Regions from separate parts of the Bradyrhizobium sp. USDA 4011 genome, predicted to be linked through region 1. Evidence: predicted binding sites of a transcription regulator. Region 1 holds the regulator's gene; each other region holds the start of a gene.
What was found. Region 1 encodes LexA, which represses DNA repair genes until DNA is damaged. Its sites were predicted from a motif close to TGTTCNNNNTGTGTTCNG; they were not measured.
Positions count from the first base shown of each region.

Region 2: the regulator LexA is predicted to act here: its motif matches at 2,410-2,427, upstream of ACVW1C_RS17535 (helicase-related protein).
Region 3: the regulator LexA is predicted to act here: its motif matches at 2,556-2,573, upstream of ACVW1C_RS22410 (DNA recombination protein RmuC).

Region 1 is NZ_JBSSGG010000001.1:8,292,746-8,300,709, forward strand. It holds gene ACVW1C_RS39420 (MFS transporter) at 1-1,180, opposite strand, end outside; gene ACVW1C_RS39425 (ComEC/Rec2 family competence protein) at 1,611-3,896, shown strand; gene ACVW1C_RS39430 (hypothetical protein) at 3,893-4,120, opposite strand; gene ACVW1C_RS39435 (hypothetical protein) at 4,266-4,694, opposite strand; gene lexA (transcriptional repressor LexA) at 4,952-5,656, opposite strand; gene ACVW1C_RS39445 (molybdopterin molybdotransferase MoeA) at 5,888-7,099, opposite strand; gene ACVW1C_RS39450 (HAD family hydrolase) at 7,113-7,751, opposite strand.
Region 2 is NZ_JBSSGG010000001.1:3,752,830-3,760,793, forward strand. It holds gene ACVW1C_RS17535 (helicase-related protein) at 1-2,198, opposite strand, end outside; partial or broken gene ACVW1C_RS17540 (DUF3108 domain-containing protein) at 2,814-3,645, opposite strand; gene rpmB (50S ribosomal protein L28) at 3,997-4,305, shown strand; gene ACVW1C_RS17550 (DNA methyltransferase) at 4,358-5,257, shown strand; gene ACVW1C_RS17555 (DUF262 domain-containing protein) at 5,157-6,131, shown strand; gene ACVW1C_RS17560 (hypothetical protein) at 6,489-6,686, opposite strand.
Region 3 is NZ_JBSSGG010000001.1:4,778,245-4,786,208, reverse strand. It holds gene dapE (succinyl-diaminopimelate desuccinylase) at 1-4, shown strand, start outside; gene truA (tRNA pseudouridine(38-40) synthase TruA) at 68-805, opposite strand; gene fmt (methionyl-tRNA formyltransferase) at 805-1,740, opposite strand; gene def (peptide deformylase) at 1,907-2,434, opposite strand; gene ACVW1C_RS22410 (DNA recombination protein RmuC) at 2,605-3,813, shown strand; gene ACVW1C_RS22405 (AmpG family muropeptide MFS transporter) at 4,135-5,511, shown strand; gene ACVW1C_RS22400 (hypothetical protein) at 5,553-5,981, opposite strand; gene recR (recombination mediator RecR) at 6,128-6,733, opposite strand; gene ACVW1C_RS22390 (YbaB/EbfC family nucleoid-associated protein) at 6,734-7,054, opposite strand; gene ACVW1C_RS22385 (DNA polymerase III subunit gamma/tau) at 7,076-7,964, opposite strand, start outside.

The DNA.
Region 1 (7,964 bases):
CCGATGTGATGAACGGCACCAATCCGCCGCCCCAACCGTTGCCGATATGATACGGCACCGAGACCGAGGTGTACCTGATCCTGGCCGGGAAGAACTCCGCCAGGAACGCGCCGACCGGCCCGTACACCATCCCGACGTAGCAGACGAGGATGAAGATGATGAAGACGGCGACCGGATAGTTGATGTGTCCCGGCTGCGTGACCATGCCGAGCCACAGATACAGCGGATAGTAGGTGAGCGCGGCAAGCAGCATTCCTCCGAGAATCACGGATTTGCGGCCGATCTGGTCCGACAGCCAGCCAAAGAAGATCAGGCTCGGCGTTGCGATCAGCAGTGCGGTTCCGACGATATAGGCCGAGGTAACCGGATCGACCTTGGAGACCTGCTGCAGGAAGTACAGTGCCCAGAATTGACCGCTGTACCAGACCACGCCCTGTCCGATCAGGACGACTATGGCGATCAAGATGTACTTGATGTTGGTGCTGAGGAAAGCTTCCCGCCAGGGATTCCTGGTCATCTGTCCGCGTGCCTTGATCTCCTGGAAAATCGGCGTCTCCTGGAGCTGGAGGCGGATGTAGATGGCGATCGCGACCAGCACGAACGAGACCAGGAACGGAACGCGCCACGCCCATTCGTCGAAGGCCTGATTGCCGGCCCAGGTCCGGGTCAGGACGATCACGGCCAGCGACACCACGATCCCAAGCGTCGGCGAGGTTTGCAGCCAGCCTGTGTAGTAGCCGCGGCGGTCGTCCGGAACATGCTCGGCGACATAGGTGATGGCGCCGCCATATTCGCCGCCCAGGCAGAGACCCTGGATCATCCGCAAGCCGAACAGAACGAATGCGGCCGTCAGGCCGATCGACTGATAGGTTGGGATCAGTCCGATCGCGCCCGTCCCCAGTCCCATTCCGCTCAGCGTAATGAGAAATGTATATTTGCGGCCGACCCGATCGCCCATCCATCCGAACAGGAAAGCCCCCAGCGGACGGATCAGGAATCCCGCGGTGAACAGCGCGATCGTGCTCAGCAGGGCTGCGACGGGGTGGGATTGCTCAAAGAATTTGACCGACAGAACTGCGGCCAGGCTGCCAAAAATGTAGAAGTCGTACCATTCAATGATGTTTCCCACTGACGCAGCGACAATCACGCGACGAAAATCGCTCGGTACTTGAATTGCCATGTGCTGCTCCTATCAATTGCAAACGCTACTCTTCGCGTTTTTCAGCGCTCGATCCGCTCGCGGCGTGCGCGTGGTGCGCGGCGTTGCAGGCGAGATTTGCGAGTTTGTCCGCAACGCCCGATCTCAGGGGAGTTTTGGGCCACCTGAGAAGAGCTCCAGCGGCCTTCAGTGCCGCGAGCCGTTGCCACCTCATCCCCGTCTGTCCGGGAGTGGAGGCATCAGCACAGTCTAGTCCCGATGGGATCGGCACCTAATGAGACTTTCGGCTCGATCGGTTTGACGCAGGCACCGGCGGCGGCCTGCCGCCGGGAGCCGTGACGCAGGTCGGTCCTGGTATCCCGGCTGGCCGGTCCCGTATTCTCGATCCGTTCCGCTAGCGATCAGGCCGCAGCTTCCGCTAGCCTTGCCCCCGGCAGGGATCGCAAGCGGAATGGCGGAGCAGGGCACGACGCCGGGCGGCAGACGCGGCTACGCGGGGACGTGGCCGCCACGCGCGGCTGCGCCGGTCGGTGGCTATATTCCGGTGCGCGCCAGCATCTGGCGGCCTCTCGTCGAGACATTGCGGCAATGGGCACATGCGGAGACGGGGGCTGGGCGGCTGTTGCCGTGGGTACCGGTGGCGTTCGGCACCGGCATTGCGTTCTATTTCGCGGCCGAGCATGAGCCGGTGCTGTCGGTCGCGTCCGTCGTCGCAATCGCGCTCTGCCTGGTGGCGCTCCTGCTGCGGCGGCGCAGCGTGTTTCCCGCCGTCGTGATGCTGGCGGCGGTCGCCGCGGGCTTTGCGATGGCGACGTGGAAGACCGCGCGGATCGCCCATGGCGTGCTGGCGCGGCCGATATTTTCCGTGGCACTGACCGGCTTCGTCGAGACACGCGACATCAGGGAGAAATCCGACCGCTTCGTGCTGCGCGTCGTGTCGATGGAAAGCCAGCGCGAGGTGCCAACACTCGAGCGCGTCAGGCTCTCGGTGAAGAAGGGCACCGCGCCCGAGGTCGGCAGCTTCGTCGAATTGAAGGCGCGGCTGATGCCGCGGCTCGGGCCGCAGCGGCCGGGCTCCTATGATTTTGGCCGCGATCTCTATTTCCAGGGTATCGGCGCATCCGGCTTCGTGATGGGCGCGGTGAAGGCCAGGGAGCCGCCGGCGACCGGCGGTCTTGCGCTGCGTTATGCCGCCTTCATGCAGTGGCTGCGCGATGCCATCGACGCGCGCATCCGCACCACGCTCGATGGGGATCAGCGCGCGATCGCAACCGCGCTGCTCACCGGCCGGCGCGATGCGATCACGACGCCGGTCAACGACGCGATGTTCATCTCGGGCCTCGGCCACGTGCTGTCGATCTCCGGCTACCACATGGCCGTGGTCGCCGGCGTCGTGTTCTTCACGATCCGAGCGCTGCTTGCGCTGTTTCCCGCGCTGACGGCCGGACACCCGATCAAGAAATGGGCGGCGGCGGCCGCGCTCCTGGCGGCGGCGTTCTACCTGCTGCTGTCGGGGGCGGAGGTCGCGACCCAGCGGTCGTTCTTCATGACGGCGGTGGTGCTGATCGCGGTGATCGTCGACCGCCGCGCGATCACCTTCCGCACGCTGGCGGTGGCGGCGCTGATCGTGCTCGCGATCGCGCCGGAAGCGCTGGTGCATCCGAGCTTTCAGATGTCGTTTGCGGCAACGCTCGGGCTGGTGGCGCTGGTGCAGATCGGGCTGCCGAACCTGCTGGCATCGCCCGATCATTCGGCGACCGCGCGCCTTGCGCTGTGGGGCGGGCGCGAGCTCACGATGCTGATGCTGGCCTCGCTGGTGGCGGGGCTCGCGACGACGCCCTACGCCGCGTTCCATTTCCACCGCGTGACGCCCTACGGGCTGCTCGCGAACCTTGCGGCGATGCCGGTGGTGTCGGCGGTCGTGATGCCGGCCGGCCTGCTCGGGCTGCTCGCAATGCCGTTCGGCTTCGACGGCGTGTTCTGGGCGATCATGGGGTTCGGCATCGACTGGATGATCCTGGTGACGCAATGGGTCGCAGCGCTGCCGGGCGCGGTCGGCCGGATGGCGGCGTTCGGGATCGGGCCGCTGATCGTCGCAAGCGCGGGCCTCGTCCTGCTCGGACTGTTGCGGACGCCGCTGCGCTGGTCGGGTGCGGTGCTGCTGGTGGCGGCATCGGTCTGGGCGTTGCGGGTGCCGCAGCCGGACGTGCTGGTCTCCGCCGACGGCCGCAATGTCGCGGTGCGGGGCGGCGACGGCCGGTTGCATCTGATGCACAGCGCGAAGGACGCCTTCCTCGTCAAGGAGTGGCTGGCGGCGGATGCTGACGCGCGGACTGCCACGGATTCCTCGCTCGGCGAGGGCGTCTCGTGCGATCCGAGCGGCTGCGTGACCCAAGGGCCGGGCGGCGCCTTCGTCGCGCTGGCGAGCCGGCCGGAGGCGTTGGCCGACGACTGCGACCGTGCGGCACTGATCGTGACCGCGCGGCCGGCACCGCGGGACTGCGCGGCCTCGGTGATCGAAGCCGAGCGGCTGCGGCGCCACGGCGCGCTGGTGCTGCGGCGCATCAGGGACGGCTACGCCATCGATGCGGTCAAGCCCGGAGGGATCGACCGGCCGTGGTCGCCAGCGGTTCCCGGCGATGGCGAGAGCGAGACGACGCTGCGCGCGCCCGCCAGCGCTCCGCGGCCCGCCGTCGATGCGACGCCGGCCGAGACCGATTTGCAGGGCGAGGATTAGCCGTTGTCGGGTGAGGGGCCGGTCGGCAGCTCGAACAGGCCGAGATGGTATTCGTCGGAGTCGGGGCCGGCGTCAGGCTTCTTGACGAGGGTGAAGGAAGCCTCGGGGAAATGCTCCCAGACCTTCAGGTCGTCAGCCGTCACCGTCAGCCAGCCGAACCGGAACATGTAGCGGCCCGGCTCCGTGACGCGTCCAGCCTTTTGCCATGTGACCTTGTCGACCACCACGCACGTCCTCCGTGCCCGATGATGCGCCAAGGCGCGCGCCGACGCAATTCTCCAACCGCGCCCCGGAACCCGACGTCCGGGGTCGCTCGAAATCGCTTAGGTCATCCGCCGCTGAACAGCTCATTCCGCGGCGACGATGCGCTCAACCCAAAAACAGCGACGCAAATGCGGAGGGCCGCCGCTCCACAACCTTCGGCTTCTGCTCGACCAGCGGATGCAGTGCCGGCAATTGCAGCACGCTGACACGTTGTCCCTCGACGAGCTGGGTCACCAGCACATGGCTGCCGTCGGGGAATTCGACCGCGTCATGATGGCGATCGGGAACGTCGGGCTCGACTTCGTTGAACACGCCGACGCGGAAGTTCATCGTCTTGGTCCAGATCCAGCGGCTGTCGTAGCGAACGTTCTCGGCGAAAGCGAGCTCGGTGCCCGGCAGCATGCAGACCGCGACAGTGGGATCGGTCTCCGAAGCAAAGCCGCGGGTCGACGTCCCGCGGAAAGTCGTGGTGATTAGCGTCTCTCCAACAATGGCGGGGCGCGACGCCACGGCGTGCAGACTGTAGTCACACATCGGATGGCTCCTCTAATCGAGGTAGCGACCAGTGCCTCTCCTTGAGGCATAGGGCCTCTACCAGAGTGGACGATAGCGAACGAGTGTCTCCTCGTTTCTGGGCGATTGTACGACTGGTCGCCCAACGCCTCCGATCACAAACACGCGACGCTGCGTGAGAGGTATCGGAGCGCATCGGGCAAACAGCACGTTACGCTATCATTCAAGGAACGATCCGATGTGTCGCTCGTTCCCGGCCGCCGCAAGTATTTGGAAATTCAGTATTTGCGATAGAGGCCGATCAGCTTGCCCTGGATGCGGACCCGGTTCGGCGGCAGGATGCGCACTTCATAGGCGGTGTTGGCCGGCTCCAGAGCGATTGATGCGCCGCGGCGGCGGAAGCGCTTCAGGGTGGCTTCCTCCTCGTCGATCAGCGCCACCACGATGTCGCCGGTGTTGGCGACGTCGTTGCGCTGGATCAGCGCCATGTCGCCGTCGAGGATGCCGGCATCAACCATCGAGTCGCCGCGCACTTCCAGCGCATAGTGCTCGCCGGAGCCTAGCATGTCGGGCGGTACGCTGATGGTGTGGCTACGGGTCTGCAGCGCCTCGATGGGCGTACCGGCGGCGATCCGGCCCATCACGGGGACCGCGACCGGACGGTTGCCGTCGTCCTCGGTGACCGGCGGCGTGCTGGTGCGCTTGCCGAGGGTGCCTTCGATCACGCTCGGGGTAAAGCCGCGGCGGCCGTTGCCGCCGCCGGCCGAGAGTTCTGGCAGCTTGATGACCTCGATGGCGCGGGCGCGGTTGGGCAGGCGGCGGATGAAGCCGCGCTCTTCCAGCGCAGTGATCAGGCGGTGGATTCCGGACTTCGAGCGCAGGTCGAGCGCATCCTTCATCTCGTCGAACGAGGGCGGTACGCCGGCCTCTTTCAGACGTTCATTGATGAAACGCAGAAGTTCGTACTGTTTGCGCGTGAGCATCTCGAGTATTCCCCCGGTTGGTAGCGTCGTTCGATTCCGAGACTTTTCAGGCGGGGCCAGTCCTCAGGAGCACGGTGCTCATCACAAGCGCTCCCTCGCGGCCTCCCATTTGTACACACCAGTACTCGAAACAAATCATGAACGGACACTATATGTTCGATATGTGTTCCGCAACCACTTAATTTCCGGTGAACGCATCCGGCAACGCACAATCCGCGGGCTGTGCGAGCCTCACTCAGGCAGCATCAGGATCTCGCATTCGCTGCCTTTGCCGGCGGCAGGCGCAAACGGCGGACGCACGAGAAGTGCCTGTGCCGCAGCGAGATTCCCGAGCAGCGACGAGTCCTGCTGCATCACAGGCGTTGCGATCAGCGTGCCGTCCGCGCGCTCCTCGAGGCGCGCGCGCAGATAGTCCTCGCGCTGGTCGTTGGCGGCGAGGTCGCGGCCGAGCAGGGCGCTGGCACGGACGTGATGGACGGTCTTTCGCCCGCTTAGCGCCCGAATCAACGGCACCAGAAACAGGAAGGCGCAGACATAGGAGGACACCGGATTGCCGGGCAGGCCGATCACCCGCATCGCGCCGAGCCGGCCATGCATCATCGGCTTGCCGGGCCGCATCGCGATCCGCCAGAACGCCATCTCGACGCCCTCGGCCTCAAGCGACTGCTTGACCAGGTCGTGGTCGCCGACCGAGGCGCCGCCGGTCGTGATCAGGATGTCGGCACCGGTCTCGCGGGCCCGGCGGATACCGGCGGTGGTGGCCTCCACAGTGTCGGCGGCAATCCCGAGATCGACGGTTTCGGCGCCTTCGGCGCGCGCCAGCGCACGCAGCGCATAGCCGTTGGAATAGACGATCTGGCCAGGGCCGGGCGCCGAGCCCGGCATCACCAGTTCGTCGCCGGTCGCCAGCACCGCGACCTTGGGACGGCGGTGCACCGCGAACTCCGGATGGTTCATGGCGGCCGCAAGCGACAGCGCGCGATCGGAGAGGCGGCTGCCGGCCGCGAGCAGCACGTCGCCTTCACGGAAATCGACGCCGGCCGGGCGGATGTGCCGCCCGGCGGTTGCGGCCTCGCTGATCGTGATGTGATCGCCGTCGACGGCGGTGTCTTCCTGGATGATGACGGCGTCGGCGCCATCGGGGATCACGCCGCCGGTGAAGATCCGCACCGCTTCGCCGGCGCCGACCGTGCGCTCGAACGGCCGGCCGGCGGCGACTTCGCCGATCACCCTGAGCCGGGCCTTCAGAACACCAGCGTCGGCCGCGCGCACGGCGTAGCCGTCCATCGCCGACATCGGCTGCGGCGGCTGGGTGCGCCGGGCGGCGAGGTCGCGGGCCAGGGTGCGGTGGTAGGCGGCATCGAGCGCGACCATCTCCTCCGGCAGCGGTTCGGCGCCGGCGAGGACGGCGGACAGGGCATCGGCAACCGGCATCAGGGCCACGCTCGGAGCTCCTTCAATCCAAATGTTCAATACCAAGTGCAGTCAGAGCCCTCGCCACGTCATCCGTCGATGTCACGTGGATGGCATGAAGGCCGCGCGCCCGCGCGCCCTCGATGTTGGCGGCCAGGTCGTCGAAGAACAGGATCCGCGACGCCGGCACACCAATCTCCCTTACCACATGATCGTAGGCCTCGGCGTCGGGTTTCCGAAAGCCGATCGTCGAGGACAGGAAGACGGTACGGAAATGGCTGAGCAGCTCGGCATGGATGACCGAGAAATGCGCGACGTGGGCCGGATTGGTGTTGGAAAAGGCGTAGAGCGGCATCCGCCTGGCGGCGGTGGCGAGCAGGGGGGCAATCCCCGGCATCTCGCCGGTGAAGATCGCATTCCAGCCTTCCAGAAACTGCGTATGGGTGAGGTTGATGCCGAGCGTCCGGCGCAGGTTTTCGAAGAACGCCGCATCGTCGATCCGGCCGATCTCGTGATGCTTGAAGCTGTCGTCGACGACAAAGCGCGTGGCGAGGTCGGCCGGCGCGCAGCCGGCATGCTGCGCCCAGTGCGCCATCACCTTCTCGAAGTCGATGTCGAGCACGACGCGGCCGATATCGAACAGCAGCACGTCGACGGAATCGGGGGAGAGTTGCGAGGTCATTGCGTGAAACCGTGTACGAGAATTGCGGGCGGGCGGCAATGTCCCCGATTTGTGCGGCAGGCACGCGACCAAGGTGCTGACGTTGGCCCCGCTCGGTCCATTCTCACGCAGTGTCATCACCCGCGCGCATGCGGGCGATCAAGTATTCCACAGGCGCTGGTGCTCGAGCCGAGAGGCCGCGGCGTAAAGGCAGAGAGCTCGGGGTATGACCAC
Region 2 (7,964 bases), 4.5 Mb from region 1:
AGGGCCTTGTCGACCGGGAACGAGGTGCGGCCGCTGGAGGCGAGATGCTGCACATTCGACAGCGCGCCCATGTCGACATTGCTCTGCTTCTCGGCCCACAGCAGCGAGGCCAGCGAGCGCGCCGCGGGCTTCAGGAGCTGCGGGAAATAGATGTGATAGGCACCGAAGCGCACGCCGTATTTGCGCAGCGCGGCGCGCGAGGGCTGGTCGAGATCCTTCATCTCGGCGGCGATCTTGCTGCGCTCGAGCACGCCGAGCGCCTCGACGAGCTGGAAGGCGATGCCGCGGGCGATGCCCTGGATATCCTCGGCCTTGGACAGTTCGAACAGCGGCCCGAGCAGCTTCTCGATATGCGTCTTGAGCCAGAGATCGAGCCTGGTCTGCACGGCTTCGCGCGAGGCGCCGGTCAGCCGCTCGTCGGAAATGATGCGCAGCCGCGGATGCAGCGCGTCGTCGGCGGCCACCAGCTTGGCCACCGCATCGCCGGTCCAGCGGATGGTGCCGTCGGAGGTCAGCACGAACTGCTCGTCGGGGGCGGCGCCCAGTTTCTCGGCACGCGTATCGATCTCGCGCGCCAGCACCTGCTGGGCGGCGGCTTGCAGCGCCTTGGCGTCGCTGCCGGCCTCGGCCGCATCAGGTGCGAAGGTGAAACCATCGAGCCGGCCTATCACGTGGCCTTCCACGATCACTTCACCGGTCTTGCCAATTTCCGTATTCAAAACTGAGTTCTCCCGCAGGCGGCGCATCAATACACTGGTCCGCCTGTCAACGAAACGCTCCGTGAGCCGTTCATGCAGCGCATCGGACAATTTATTTTCGAGATCGCGCGTGATCCCCTGCCAGTGCTCCGGGTCGTAGAGCCAGTCGGGCCGGTTGGCAACGAAGGTCCAGGTCCGGATCTGCGCGATCCGGCCCGATAGCGTGTCGATATCGCCGTCAGTCCGGTTGGCCTGGTCGACCTGGGCGGCAAACCATGCATCAGGGATACGCCCCTTTTGCATCAGGAAGCCATACAGCGTGGTCACGAGTTCGGCATGGGCGGCCGGCGACAGCTTTCGGTAGTCCGGAACCTGGCAGGCCTCCCACAGCCGCTCCACCGCGGCCGAACCATGCGCGAATTCGCGCACCTCGGCGTCGCGCGCGACGTGTTCGAGCACGCGCAGGTCCTCGGCCACCGGGGCCCGCGTCAGTGCCTCATGATTGGGCGTCAGCGCCAGCGACACCTGCAACGCGCCGAGCGAGGCGAAATCGAGCCTGGCGTTGCGCCATTGCAGCATCTTGACGCTGTCGAAGGTGTGGTTCTGCAGCGCATTGACGAGCTCCGGCTCGAACGGCGCGCAGCGGCCGGTGGTGCCGAAGGTGCCGTTGCGCGTGGCGCGCCCGGCACGGCCCGCGATCTGGGCGAATTCGGCCGGCGTCAGCCGACGGAACTGGTAGCCGTCATATTTGCGGTCGGAGGCGAAGGCGACGTGATCGACGTCGAGATTGAGCCCCATGCCGACCGCGTCGGTGGCGACGAGGTAATCGACGTCGCCGTTCTGGAACATCTCGACCTGCGCATTGCGTGTGCGGGGCGAGAGCGAGCCCAGCACCACGGCCGCGCCGCCATGCTGGCGTCGGATCAGTTCGGCGATCGCGTAGACCTCATCGGCGGAGAACGCGACGATCGCGGTGCGCCGCGGCTGCCGCGTGATCTTGCGGTCGCCGGCGAATTCGAGCTGCGAGAGCCTGGGCCGCGTGACGATCGAGGCGCCCGGCAGCAGCCGCTCGATGATCGGCCGCATGGTCGCAGCCCCAAGCAGCAGCGTCTCGTCGCGGCCGCGGCGGTTGAGCATGCGATCGGTGAACACATGCCCGCGTTCGAGATCGGCCGCGATCTGGATCTCGTCGACCGCGAGGAACGACACATCGAGATCGCGCGGCATCGCTTCTACGGTCGAGACCCAGAAGCGCGGCGCCTTCGGCTTGATCTTCTCCTCGCCGGTGATCAGCGCGACATTGTCGACGCCTGCGCGGGCCGCGACTTTGTTGTAGACCTCGCGCGCGAGCAGCCGCAGCGGCAGCCCGATCAGGCCGGACGAATGCGCCAGCATGCGCTCGATCGCCAGATGCGTCTTGCCGGTGTTGGTCGGCCCCAGCACCGCAGTGACGCCTGCGCCGGGCACGCGGTCATTTCCGAACGAAGTTGAGAAAGCCATATTTTGCAGTTGTTTCTTTACTGAAGGCGGCTGTCAGCCGTCATTGCGAACGAAGCGAAGCAATCCATTTCGCGTGCGCGTCGGCACGATGGATTGCTTCGTCGCTGCGCTCCTCGCAATGACGCGGAAATCCAGAAACTGATCGATCATGGGCATCATCTGAGGCGAATCTGTCTCACAATGCGACGCTTTCCGCGCCACCCTTAAGCTTCGGAACGAGTCCGGAACGAATCGCGCCCGAATCGGTGACTCCATTCCAGGCCTGAAACGTTCACCGCAACATCTCGGGCAGGCTGACGGCGGCGGCACTAGATCAAGTTTGAGAGGGCTCCACAAGCACGGGATATGCGGACTGAATTCCTTAAATTCCAGAGGCGACCGAGTCGAATCAGAAGCGGACAAGAGTCAACTGGATTCCATGACGATTGTTGCATTCCTTGAACCGGTCACCTTCCCTGACCCGTCAGCCCCGCGCAAAGGCTTCGCCTTTGTCGCTGGAGGAGCGCAAAGCGTGTCTCGAAGGATGCACGGCCCGGCCGGTGGCCGTCGATCCTTCGAGACGCGCGCAAGAGCGCGCTCCTCAGGATGACGGTCAAGCACTTCCGCTGCTCACCCTTACTGCGTCTTCGCCACGCGCGGCGGCGCGGCTGTGGTGACGAACGAGGTGGCTTCCAGCATGGCATGGGCCGAGCGGAGTCGGGATCGTCATGCGGAACGGCACCAGAAGGCGGGTGCCCGCGATCGGCACGAAGGCGACCTCGATGTTGCGCTGGGCGGCGAGATATTTGATGACAGGGCGATCGGGGATGTAGCCCGAGATCGGCACGAAATAGAGCGCGCAGACCAGCGCCGGGCCGTGATAGCCGCGCTCGGCCTTCACGATCTCGACCCGCTTGAAGTCGAGCTTGAGGTCGTAACGCATGCGGCCGTCGAACACGCCGGCGCCGGTGCGGCAGACATCCGGGCTCATCAATTCGGCATTGCCCGGCGCGCGCAGGAACGAGCCGGTCATCGGATCGAACACGTTCTTCTTCTGCGCCTCGGTCACCGGCAGGCGGTCGGCATCGACCGGCGGCTCCGGCTCGATCGTGGATTCCTTGATGCCGCCAGCCGCCAGCACCATCCGGATGGTCTCCGACTTCTTCGAGGTGGTGGTGGTGGCGGTGTAGGAGGTGGCGGCCAGCACGCCGTTGACGACGCGGCCCTGCGAGGCGCCCGAGCCGCTGCCGCCGGAGAATGCCTTCAGGAGGCCCGCGGTGCCGCCCTGGGCCGAGGCCGAGAAGGTGTCGTCGCCGATTTCGATGGTCCAGCTGCCCTTGCCGACCGGGATACCGGCGAGCGTCGCCTCATACTGGGCGTCGAGCCGCCCCTGTGCGCTGGCGCGCTCGGCGCAAAACAGCAAGAGGGCACCGGCGCACAGACCGACGAGCCGGCCGAGCGGGGGCAAAAGGGCAATGGCGGTGGTCACTTAACCTACCTGACGGTCCTGCTATCGGCGCTCTTTCGTCATCCATCTGGACGTTCAATTCGGCCGGACAACGCGCGCATCTGTTATGGAACCAAGACTTGCAGCCGAATACGCCCTTTATATGGTTGCCATATCCGCCGTTAAGTGGCTGGTAGCGCTTATGAACCGCCATTTCCCGCGACGGTTATGCGGCGATATAATCTTGACGCTCGGGTATTCTCCCCCTATACACCCGCGGTTCCTGGAAAATGGACGCGAATTCAAAACCCCCGCGCGGGCCGCGTGATTGCACGCGCCGCCAGAGGCGGGGATGCAATAAGGATTTTGGTAATGTCCCGGCGCTGCGAACTGACGGCCAAGGGCCCCCAGACGGGCCACAAGGTGAGCCACTCCAACATCAAGACCAAGCGGCGCTTCCTGCCGAACCTGGCCAACGTGACCTTCATCTCGGACGCGCTCGGCCGCAACGTGCGCCTGCGCGTCTCGACCAACGCGCTGAAGAGCGTCGACCACAATGGCGGCCTCGACGCCTACCTGCTCAAGGCCAAGGCCGACGTGCTGTCGCCCCGCGCCCTCGATCTCAAGCGCGCGATCGAGAAGAAGGTCGGCAAGCCGGCGTTCGTGAAGAAGGCGAGCTGAGCGCGGCCGCACACGCGGAAAGCGCGAAGAGAGTTTTGAACGGCCGGGTCGGATGACCCGGCCGTTTTTGTTTGTGGATGCAGGGCTACGTTGGAAGGCTCGCTCCATCCGGAGAGTTTACACTCAGCGTCTCAGTTTCTTACGGGCCGGCTGGCCGAAAAGAAGCAAACTTCGTAGAAGTGTCTTAGTTGGATTCGCAGGAAACGAAGCTGTGCTCGCGAGGGACCTCGATATCATTTGGCCCAAAAGGACCGTCCAAACCAATGACGCGTGGGAGCGTTTCTTCCCATATTATGCAGGATATCCTGAGCTATTCGCGTCGAAGATCATTTCCTCGGCGGGCCTTCCTCCGAATTCGCTAACGTTGGACCCCTGGAACGGAAGTGGCACAACGACATATGCAGCCTCCAGTCTCGGCTTATCGAGCGTAGGTCTCGACCTGAATCCAGCCATGGTTGTAATTGGCAGAGCTCGGCTCTTACCGGTTACTGAAGCCGATAGCTTGATTCCCATCTGCAAGAGCATTCTGTCATTCCGCGATGCTGAGAGCGACATTTCTGCGGACGAACCGCTGCTCGGGTGGTTTGGACCTGAAACCGCCAAGCATATCCGCTCCATCGAAGGAGCGATTTGCGCCCACCTAGTCGGGCCCTGGACAATCTCAGATTGTGGCCTCAAGCTAGATAACCTATCGGGGATCGCGGCCGCTTTCTATGTAGCCCTCTTTTCCGTGTGCCGCTCGGTTTGTCAGAAGTTTCGAGCAACAAATCCAACTTGGTTCAGGCACGCGAAATCTGATGAGCGTCGCGTCTCATTAACAAGACCTCGGCTGGAAGCGCTATTGCTCGATTTTGTTACGCGCATGTCCGAAACACTGCGCAACGGCGACGAGCTTAGACATCGCTCCCGAATATCAACGTCAGTTTGTTTGGAAGGAGGCACGGGAGTCTGAATTAATAGAAAGCATTCTCTTGGGCATCCCGGTCCCGAGCCTTTACATGGCCGTCAATGCGGCGGATGGGTCATGGGAGGTGGTCGACGGCGTCCAACGCTTGAGCACAATACTCCATTTCCATGGCAATCCGGGCAACCTCCAAAAGATAGGGCGCTCCGAGCCGCTGCGATTGACGGGACTCGACAAGCTGTCAAACCTGAACGGTCTAACGTTTGCTGACCTGCCTGCGCCCGTGCGAACCGGTTTTTTGAACAGGCCCATGCGGGTTACGACGCTGAACGATCGCAGCGACTTTAATGTCCGATTTGACTTGTTTGAGCGGCTTAACACTGGTGGCGTCGGCCTCCATCAACAAGAGATTCGAAATATTGTCTATCGTGGCGAGTTCAAAAACTTGCTGAGACAGCTAAGTCAAAATGCCGACTTGCGTGCTGTGCTAAAATTGTCTCGTGGAAGCCGCGACGCTCAGATGTCCGCTGAGTACGAAGAAGCAGTACTTAGGTTTTTTGCCTTCGTAGAGGGCTACGAAGATTTCGATCACAGTGTCCGCGACTTTCTGAACAGATACATGCTTGACTACGCCGCAAATGGACCTTCGCAAGACCTCATAGATCTATTCGCAAATACTCTAGCATTCGTACGGCAAGAACTGCCACGCGGCATAATCAGGGGACGCGATAGCACTCCAATCAACTTGTACGAGGCGGTAGTTGTAGGTACGGCGTTGGCGCTCCAACAGGGCAAACCACGTGCGGGCGTATTGCCTCAGCTACTGAATGACTCAAATTTGAAGGGATACACATCACAAGGCACGAATAGCCGAGCGATGGTCCGACGGCGCATTGAATACGTGCGCGACGCGCTCATTTAGCTATGTCTATTTTGACCACTGTTTCACCGGCACTAACTACGCGCTTCCGCGAAGTGCAAGACGTGCTGCTTCGACGATTATCTTAACAACGGGGTCTTCAAACTTGTGCCTTAGCTGGAGTTCAGCGAGCGCTGGACATCCTTCAGGCTTGAAGACGCACATATTGTACGGCATATTTTCCTACCTATAAGCCGTGCGCTAAAAGACGAATTCCCCTAGCGTGCCCCCCGTCCAGTCCCGCAGAGAAGATATCCTTCTTCGCTGACATCGATGCACCGACGCCGCGATCGCAGCCAGATCACACGCTCTCAATCATGATGCGTTGCATGCGCAGCGCAAATCGCACCATCGCCCCCTTCACTCCGGCGACCGCAGTCCCGGCGACGTCACCCACGCGCTGATGCGCGAGGCGGTTTCGGCCTGGCGGGCCATGCGGATCAGGCGGTCGCGTGCGACGCCGGGCGGCATGGCGCGGGCCTGGTCGCGGAGGCGGATCGATTCATCCGCAAGGCGTTGCTCCGGGGACCTGCGCGGGTCGGGAAGGCTGTTCTGCATCACGCTGCTCCATTGCATCCGAAGGCGGGAGCGCAACTGGCGTTCTCGGTCACCGGCAGTGCCGGACATTCGCGGTGATGGACGAAGACTACGCCCGCGGGGCGTGGCTTGACGGTGCACTAATGAACACAGCGAAGGAAATCGACTGCGTGGATTTGAAGGGAGTTGGCGCCACGCCGGCTAGCCCCCCGGGAGCCGGCGCCCCCGGGGGAGTGCACGGCCCTGGCTTTGGGGGCAGGAACTTGCAAGGCCGTGCAGGCCGGTAACCCAGCCCGCAACATCAAGTCGGAACCGCAGCGCAAGTTCCACCGCCGCGGCGGCCGTGCGCCAAAAAACGAATTTCGCCAGCAAGTTCAAGGCGACACAGCCTGTCCAGTCCGCGCGAAGAAAATATTCCTCTTCCCCGAGACCCCAACTCAGCATTACAAGACCGCGTCCCGCCTCCTCTGAGAGGGGCGTATCGCGATCGTCACGGACGTTGGGTGCGGGATGCGGTGGACGCGAGAAGCGCGCGAGACGAGTGCGCCTCATCGCGGACGGTGAAATCGTGCAGGCCTGACGCCCTAGCGGCAGGTGTCTCTTCACAAGACGCAAACGCGTCCAGTGAAGACGGTGACAAACAAGCCCAGTCTCGCCGGGGAGAGCACGTATAAGCCGTAAACCAACCGCGCGGGGAACGCCGGGATCGCCCGGCCGTACCTGTGGTCCGACCTCCCGAGCTTTTTGTTGCTCGGGACCCATGGGTGCGTGCTGGCACCCGGCGTTCCCCGCACCCTCTGCTCAAGAAAGAGGGTCAAGCTGCCGCAAAGCTCGGGCCGATCCGGCCGCGAGAGTGCGAGCGCGCACCCTCTCCCGCTGTCTGACAGGTAAATCGATCCGACCACCACGCGCGCGGCAGTGGCGAAGTGAATTCTTCTTTGTGCAATGACGCGCGAAGCAAAACAATCCATCGCACAACGTGAAGAGAGATGGATTGCTTCGTCGCTTCGCTTCTCGCAATGACGAACCGCGTCGCGACGGTTGCGACAAGTCCGCTGACAGCTGCTGCCATGACAGCGGTGTCATTGCTTCCGCAGCTCGCACGTCACGCGAATCCGTGCTGATGCTTCGAGAGCGCGTGAAGAAAGCCTTAACGCACACGCGGCGCACAACGAAGAAAGCCTGTAAATCACGGCAAAAATGGCCTGTCGCGTGGCCATTAATCACAACGTCACGCGATCAATCACGAGCGCATGAGGCGCATGCAAAACGCCACGATCTCTTCCAACTCATGGTGTG
Region 3 (7,964 bases), 3.5 Mb from region 1:
GTGATCCAGCCGCTCGGCTGGACAAGAACATCGAAAACAACCCCATGCACAGTAGGGATTGGGGCCGCTAGTAGTCCACCCGCACCAGATATAGCCCCTCCGGCGGCGCGACGGGGCCGCAGGCGGCACGGTTGCGGGCGGCGAGCGCACCAAAGAGATCGTCCGCGCTCCAGCGGCCCTCGCCGACCCAGACCAGCGATCCCACCATCGAGCGCACCTGGCTGTGCAGGAACGAGCGCGCCGACGTCACGATGTTGATGGCATCGCCCTCGCGCGTGACGTCGAGCTGATCGAGCGTCTTCTCCGGCGACTTGGCCTGGCACTCGGTGTCGCGAAAGGTGGTGAAATCGTGCTTGCCGAGCAGCCGCTGCGCCGCCTTGTGCATCGCGTCGGCATCGAGCGCACGCGGCACGCGCCAGACGCGACCGATGTCGAGCGCGAGGTTCGCGCGGGTGTTGGTGATGCGATAGAGATAGTGCCGCTTGATCGCCGAGAACCGCGCCTCGAAATCGTCGGGCACGATGTCGGCCGCCAGCACGCCGATCGGATTGGGCCGCAAATGCGCGTTCAGCCCGTCGCGAAAGCGGCCGGGCGGGAAATGCTTGGCGACGTCGCAATGCGCGACCTGGCCGCGCGCATGCACGCCGGCATCGGTACGCCCTGCGCCATGGACGCGCACGTCCTCGCCGCAGATCGCCTTGACCGCCGTCTCCAGCGCGCCCTGCACGGTCGGTGCATTGTCCTGAATCTGCCAGCCGGAGAACGGCGTCCCGTCATATTCGATGGTGAGCTTGTAGCGCGGCATCAGGCGAGCCGCGCCGGCGGCTTCAGCGGCGTGCCGCGCAAAAAATCCGCCGCCTTCATCGGCGCCTTGCCGGCGCGCTGCAATTCGAGGATCCGGATTGCGCCATCGCCGCAGGCGATCGCAAGATTGTCGTCGAGCACATCGCCCGGTTCGCCCGCGCCTTTCGCCAGTTCGCAGCGCAGGATTTTCAGCCGCACCGGCTCGCCCTCGCCTACGAGCTCGCACCAGGCGCCGGGGAACGGCGAAAGCCCGTGAATGTGCCGCAGCACCGCACGCGCCGGCTGCTTCCAGTCGATCCGCGCCTCGGCCTTCTCGATCTTGGCGGCGTAGGTGACGCCGTCTTCGCTCTGCTTCGTCAGCTGCAACCCGCCACGCTGCAGCGCGCCCATCGCGCGCACCATCAGATCGGCGCCGAGCGGCGCCAGCGCGTCGTGCAGGTCGGATGCCGTCATGCTGTCGGAGATCGGCAGCCGCTCGACCATCGCGACGTCGCCGGTGTCGAGGCCGACATCCATCTTCATCACCATCACGCCGCTTTCGGCGTCGCCCGCCATGATGGCGCGGTTGATCGGCGCGGCGCCGCGCCAGCGCGGCAATAGCGAGGCATGCAGGTTGAAGCAGCCGAGCTTCGGCGCGTCGAGAATCGCTTGCGGCAGGATCATGCCATAGGCGACCACGACGGCTGCATCGGCGTCATGCGCGCGAAATTCCTCGAGCGCCTCCGGCGTCTTCAGCGTCTTCGGCGTCAGCACGGGAATGCCGAGGCGGCGCGCCTCCTGCTCGACCGGCGTCGGCTGCAACTGCAGGCCGCGCCGCCCGCCCGGCTTCGGCGCGCGGGTATAGACCGCCACGACCTCGTGGCCATGGGCCACCAGCTCCAGCAGCGTCGGCACCGCGAAGTCGGGCGTGCCCATGAAGATCAGACGGAGAGGCATCAGACAGGGCTCGATGGCATTTGGAGTGCTCCGTTATGCACGGGCTCAAGCGCGAAGCGCGTCTTCGCATCAGAGGCCCCGGGCATCCACGTCTTTCGTATCAGCGAAGCAAGACGTGGATGGCCGGGTCAAGCCCGGCCATGGCGCGTCCAGGGAAGCGACTGCGTCACTCCGCCGCGCGCTTGGCGGCCTTCTCGAATTTCTTGAAAACGCGGTCGCGCTTCAGCTTCGACAGATAGTCCACGAACAGCACACCGTTGAGATGGTCGATCTCGTGCTGGATGCAGGTGGCGTAGAGCCCCTCGGCATCCTCCTCGTGCAGCTTGCCGTCGAGGTCGGTGAAGCGCAGACGGACCCGCGCCGGGCGCTCGACCTCCTCGTAATATTCGGGGATCGACAGGCAGCCCTCTTCGTAGACCGACAGCTCTTCCGAATGCGAGATGATCTCCGGGTTGATGAACACCCGCGGCTGCGGCGTGGTCTCGCCGTTATCGTCGCGCCTGGCGAGGTCCATGGTGATCAGCCGCAGCGGCTGCGCGACCTGGATCGCCGCCAGCCCAATGCCGGGCGCGTCATACATGGTCTCGAGCATGTCGTCGGCGAGCTTGCGGATCTCCGGCGTCACCTTCTCGATCGGTTTCGACACCAGACGCAACTGCTTGTCCGGCAGGATGATGATTTCTCGTAATGCCATGGCGGCGATTTAAGCTGCTGACTTCATGGGGTCAATGCGCTCAGGAACCGGTTAAGGCGGCCTTAACCACGTTTCTTCACGCAACGTTAACCAGGAAATTTAAGGGAGGGTTTACCATAAATGTTCCCTTTTCGTTCGATGACGGTGCCGAATCGGCTACAACTGATGGCATGAACGAGATTCTGCTCACGATTGGCGACCTCCCCGTCCGTGTCTCCGACGCGTTGATCGGCCTTGGCGCGCTGGCGCTGATCCTGCTGCTCGCCATCGCCGTGGTGATTGCGCGCGCCAGCCGGCGCGGCGCGGAACTCGCGATGGCCCAGGCCGTTCGCGCCGACGAGCTGGAGGAGCGGCTCGCCGACATGCTACGGGCCCAGAGCGAGGCCTCGGGACGGGTCGACGCGATGGGGCAGGCACTGGCCGGCCGTCAGGCCGAGATGGCCCGTGCCGTCAACGAGCGGCTGGATTCGGTGACCCACCGGGTCGTCCAATCGATGGAACAGACCACGCGCAACACGATGGATTCGCTGCGCGTGCTGCATGAGCGGCTCGGCATCATCGATCACGCGCACAAGAACCTCAACGAGCTCACCACCCAGGTCACGACCTTGCGCGACGTGCTCGCCAACAAGCAATCGCGCGGCGCCTTCGGCCAGGCGCGGATGGAGGCGATCGTCCAGGACGGCATGCCGAAGGGCTCGTTCGAGTTCCAGTACACGCTGACCACGGGCAAGCGGCCGGACTGCGTCGTGTTCCTGCCCGACCAACGCCCGCTCTGCATCGACGCGAAGTTTCCGCTGGAGGCCATGACCGCGCTGCACGACGCGCGCAGCGACGAGGAACGCAAATTCGCCAGCCAGCGGCTGCGCGCCGACGTGCTGAAGCATGTCAGCGACATCGCGGAGAAATACCTCATCCCGGGCGAGACCCAGGACACCGCGCTGATGTTCGTGCCGTCGGAATCGGTCTACGCCGAAATCCATGACGGCTTCGACGACGTGGTCCAGAAGGCCTATCGCGCCCGCGTCGTGCTGGTGTCGCCCTCGCTCTTGATGCTGGCGATCCAGGTGATGCAGCAGATCCTGAAGGACGCCCGCATCCGCGACGCCGCCGACCAGATCCGCAACGAGGTGATGCATCTCGGCGACGATCTCGGTCGCCTGCGCGAGCGCGTGCTCAAGCTGCAAAATCACTTCGGCCAGGTCAACGAGGACGTCAGGCAGATCCTGATCTCGGCCGACAAGATCGAGAAGCGCGCCGGCCGCATCGAGGAACTCGACTTCAGCAAGTCCGAGACCCCGATCGAGGTGCCGCGGTTCGTGAAACCCAGCGCGCCCGAGCTGTTCCCTGCCCCGCGCAAACTGCAGGCGGGGGAGTGAGTGTCGAACCGCGATTTCACCGCATAATCGCGGTCATCGTCCGACTTGACCGCGGCCCGGTGAAGCCGGTCGACGACAGACGAAGGTGGGAACCAGATTATCTCCACCTGTCGTCCCTGCGAAAGCAGGGACCCATACGCCGCGGCTTTCGTTGTTGAAGGGGCTCGTCGTTCCGACATCGCCCACCAATCACCATTGGTGGTTATGGGTCCCTGCTTTCGCAGGGACGACACCGATGTGGCATCCGCGCCAAGCTTTCGGTGTCGTCACCCGCCGGGCGATGACAGTCTTTTTGCTGCCGAATCTGGTAACACCTCATCTATGACAGCACCTGAAGCGACGTCGGACGCGACTGCAAGGCCGGAACCAAAGCCCGCCCCCACCTCGTGGCGCGACAGCTTCGCGGTGTATTTGCAGCCGCGGGTGCTGATCGTGTTGCTGCTGGGCTTCTCCTCGGGCCTGCCGCTGGCACTATCGGGCTCGACGCTGCAGGTTTGGATGAAGGAAGCCGGGGTCGATCTCGGCACCATCGGGCTGCTCGCGCTGATCGGCACGCCCTACACGCTGAAATTCCTCTGGGCGCCACTGGTCGACGCGCTGCACGTGCCGCTGTTCACGCAGGTCTTCGGTCGGCGCCGCGGCTGGCTGCTGCTCTCGCAGCTGTTGCTGATCGCGACGATCCTGGTGCTGGCGCTGGCCGATCCCGCGCGATCGCCATGGTTCGCGGCCTTCGCCGCGCTGCTGGTCGCCACCGCTTCGTCGACGCAGGACATCGTGGTCGATGCCTTCCGCGTCGAAAGCCTGCCTGAAAGCGAGCAGGCCGCCGGGATGGCATCCTATGTCGCGGCCTATCGCGTCGGCATGCTGGTCTCCACCGCAGGCGCGCTGTTCATCGTCAGCGGTTTCGAAACCGCCGGCGTCGCGCGCCCGTCGGCATGGATGTGGGGCTATGTGGTGATGGCCGCGCTGGTCGCGATCGGCATCGTCACGGCGCTGGCTGCGACCGAGCCTGCGCAATCGAAAGGCGCGGAGGCGGCCACGCATGCGCAGAACGCCGCCGAACGCGTCCTGCACGCGGCGCTCGGCGCATTCTCCGAGTTCCTCAGCCGCAAGGACGCATTGGCGGCGCTCGCCTTCGTGGTGCTGTTCAAGTTCACCGACGCCTTCTCGGGCACCATGACCGCGCCGTTCGTGATCGACATCGGCTTTTCCAAGGTCGATTACGCCGCGATCGTGAAGGGTGTCGGCCTTGCCGCAACCTTGATCGGCGGCTTTGCCGGCGGCTTCGTGGCGCGGCGTTATTCGCTGGCGACCAGCCTGTGGATCGGCGGCGTGCTGCAGGCGGTCGCCAATCTCTCGTTCTCCTGGCTCGCGCATGTCGGCGTCGATCAATGGGCGCTGGCGCTTGCGATCACCGCGGAGAATTTCACCAGCGCGATCGGAACCGTGATCTTCGTCGCCTACCTTTCGGCGCTATGCCGCAATCCGCTGCACACCGCGACCCAGTATGCGCTGCTCACGGCGCTCGCCGCGGTCGGCCGCACCTATCTGTCATCGGGCGCGGGCTATGTGGCGAAGGCCGTCGGCTGGCAAATGTTCTTCGTGATCTGCGTGCTGGTCGCGATCCCGAGCCTGATCCTGCTCGCCTGGCTGCAGCGGCGCGGGCATTTCGATGAGCTGGGGCCGGTGAGGGTTTAGCTCCGCTGTCATCACCCGGCTTGCCGCCTCCGCTGACGCAGCTACTTCGCCACCACGCTCCACTTGGTGACGATGGCTTCGCTCATCTCGCCGGCATCCTTTGCGCAGGCGATCTCGTCGACCTTCACCGAGATGGCCTTGCCGGAGAGGCTCTTGAGCTGCGCGGCCTGGGCGTCGTTGGTCGGAATCAGCTGAAAAGTTTCCGGCCCGGTTTCGAGGTTGCAGAGACCGTTCGGCGGCGGCAGGCGGCGCGGCTCGCTGGTGATCTGGTAGGTCGCGACGCGCTTGCCGCGATGCTTGGTGTCGCGCACCTTCATGACGCCGAGTTCTCCCGACAGCACGTCGCCGGCCCGGATCATCTTGCCGGGCTTCTGCGGCGCGTCGCTCTGCTGCGCGATTGCACAGGGCGCGGCGAAGGTGACCGCCAGAAGCGCAACGCCCAGGCGTACGCCGAATCGGTGTATCGTCATTTGCAGTGGTTCCGTACTTGATTCGTCAGAGCGTGGATGACCGTCCCCGAATCGTCATCCACCCTATCGTTTTGTTTCAGTGCGATCTTTTCGACTTATGAAGGATCGCCCGGCAAACGCCGGTGCGTCCGGCCTTCGAGCGCGCGCTAGAACAGCGTCCGCTGCCGCATCGCAGCCGATAGCGTACCTTCATCGAGGTAATCAAGCTCTCCGCCGACCGGCACGCCATGCGCCAGCCGCGTCACCCGCACATTGGCCTCCGACAGGAGGTCGGTGATGTAATGCGCGGTGGTCTGGCCGTCGACGGTGGCATTGAGCGCCAGAATGATCTCGCTGACCTCGGGCGCATGTGCGCGCGCCACCAGCTGATCGATGGTGAGATCCTGCGGGCCGACACCGTCGAGCGGCGACAGCGTTGCGCCGAGCACATGATAGCGTCCATTGGTCGCATTGGCGCGTTCCAGCGCCCAGAGATCGGCGACATCGGCGACCACGACGATGATCGAGGGGTCGCGGCGTGGATCGGTGCAGACCGTGCAGGGGTTTTGTGTATCGATATTTCCGCAGGTCTTGCAGACCTGGATCTTGTCGATCGCGACCTGCAGCGCCGCAGTGAGCGGCGTCATCAAGGCCTCGCGCTTCTTGATCAGATGCAGCGCCGCGCGCCGCGCCGAACGGGGCCCTAAGCCCGGCAGCCGCGCCAGCAACTGGATCAGGCGTTCAATCTCGGGGCCGGCAACGCTCGCAGCCATTTAGGTCGGACCAAATCCCGGCGGCAGGCCGAGCCCGCCGGTAAGCGCCATCATCTTCTCCTGCATCGCGGTCTCGGCCTTGCGACGCGCGTCGCCCAGCGCGGTGACCAGCAGATCCTCGAGCACCTCGCGCTCCTCCGGCTTCATCAGCGACGGATCGATCTTGATGCCCTTCACTTCCATCTTCGCGGTCATGCGCACGGCAACCAGGCCGCCGCCGGAGATGCCCTCGACCTCGACATTGCCGAGCTCGTCCTGCATCGCCTGCATCTTGGATTGCAGCTGCGCTGCCTGCTTCATCATGCCGAGAAAATCAGCCATGGGTGCGTTCCTATCGCCAGATCAATCGTCGTCGCTGTCGGAAGTTTCAATCGGGTCTTCGCCGGTCGCGTCAGCCGCCGGAACCTCGGCGGCAAGGCGGCGGACCTCGACCACCTTGGTGCCGGGGAAGCGGGCCAGCACCTCCTGTACGCGCGGATCGGCCTCCGCGGCACGCTGATGCTCGCTGCGCGCCAATTCGTTCTGCGAACGCACCGTGGGCTGGCCGGCCTCGTTGGAAATGATCACGGTCCAGCGCCGCCCGGTCCATAGTTCGAGCTTGCGCGACAAATCGGTAACGAGCGCGCGCTGCGCCTTCGGCTCGAGCGCGATTTCGAGCTGGCCGTCCTCGATGCGCACCAGCCGCACATCGGCCTCCAGCGCGCTCTTGGTCATGATATCGCGCTTCTCGCCGGCGAGCGCGATCAGTTGCGGAAAGCTGGTGATGCGCAGCGCCGGCGCGGCATCGGCGACCGGCGCGGCCATCTGCGGACGTGCGGCGAGATCGACGCGCGACGAGGCCTGCGGCGCCCGCATCGGCGCCGACGGCATGGCCGACATCGTCGAGGCCGGCGCGCCACGTGGCTGTGGCGAGGCGGTAGAACCTGACGTCGCGGGCGCCGCGCCGCCGCCATTCTGCTCGATCATCCGGATCGCTTCATCCGGCGTCGGCAGGTCGGCAACATAGGCGATCCGCACCAGCACCATCTCGGCAGCGGCGGCCGGGCGCGTCGCGGTCTGCACCTCGGCGATGCCCTTGAGCAGCATCTGCCACATCCGCGACAGCACCCGCATCGACAGCTTGGCGGCGAATTCACGCGCGCGCACCCGCTCGGTCTCGCCGAACGCGACATTGTCGGCCGTCGATGGCACGACCTTGACGCGGGTGACGAAATTGACGAACTCGGCAAGG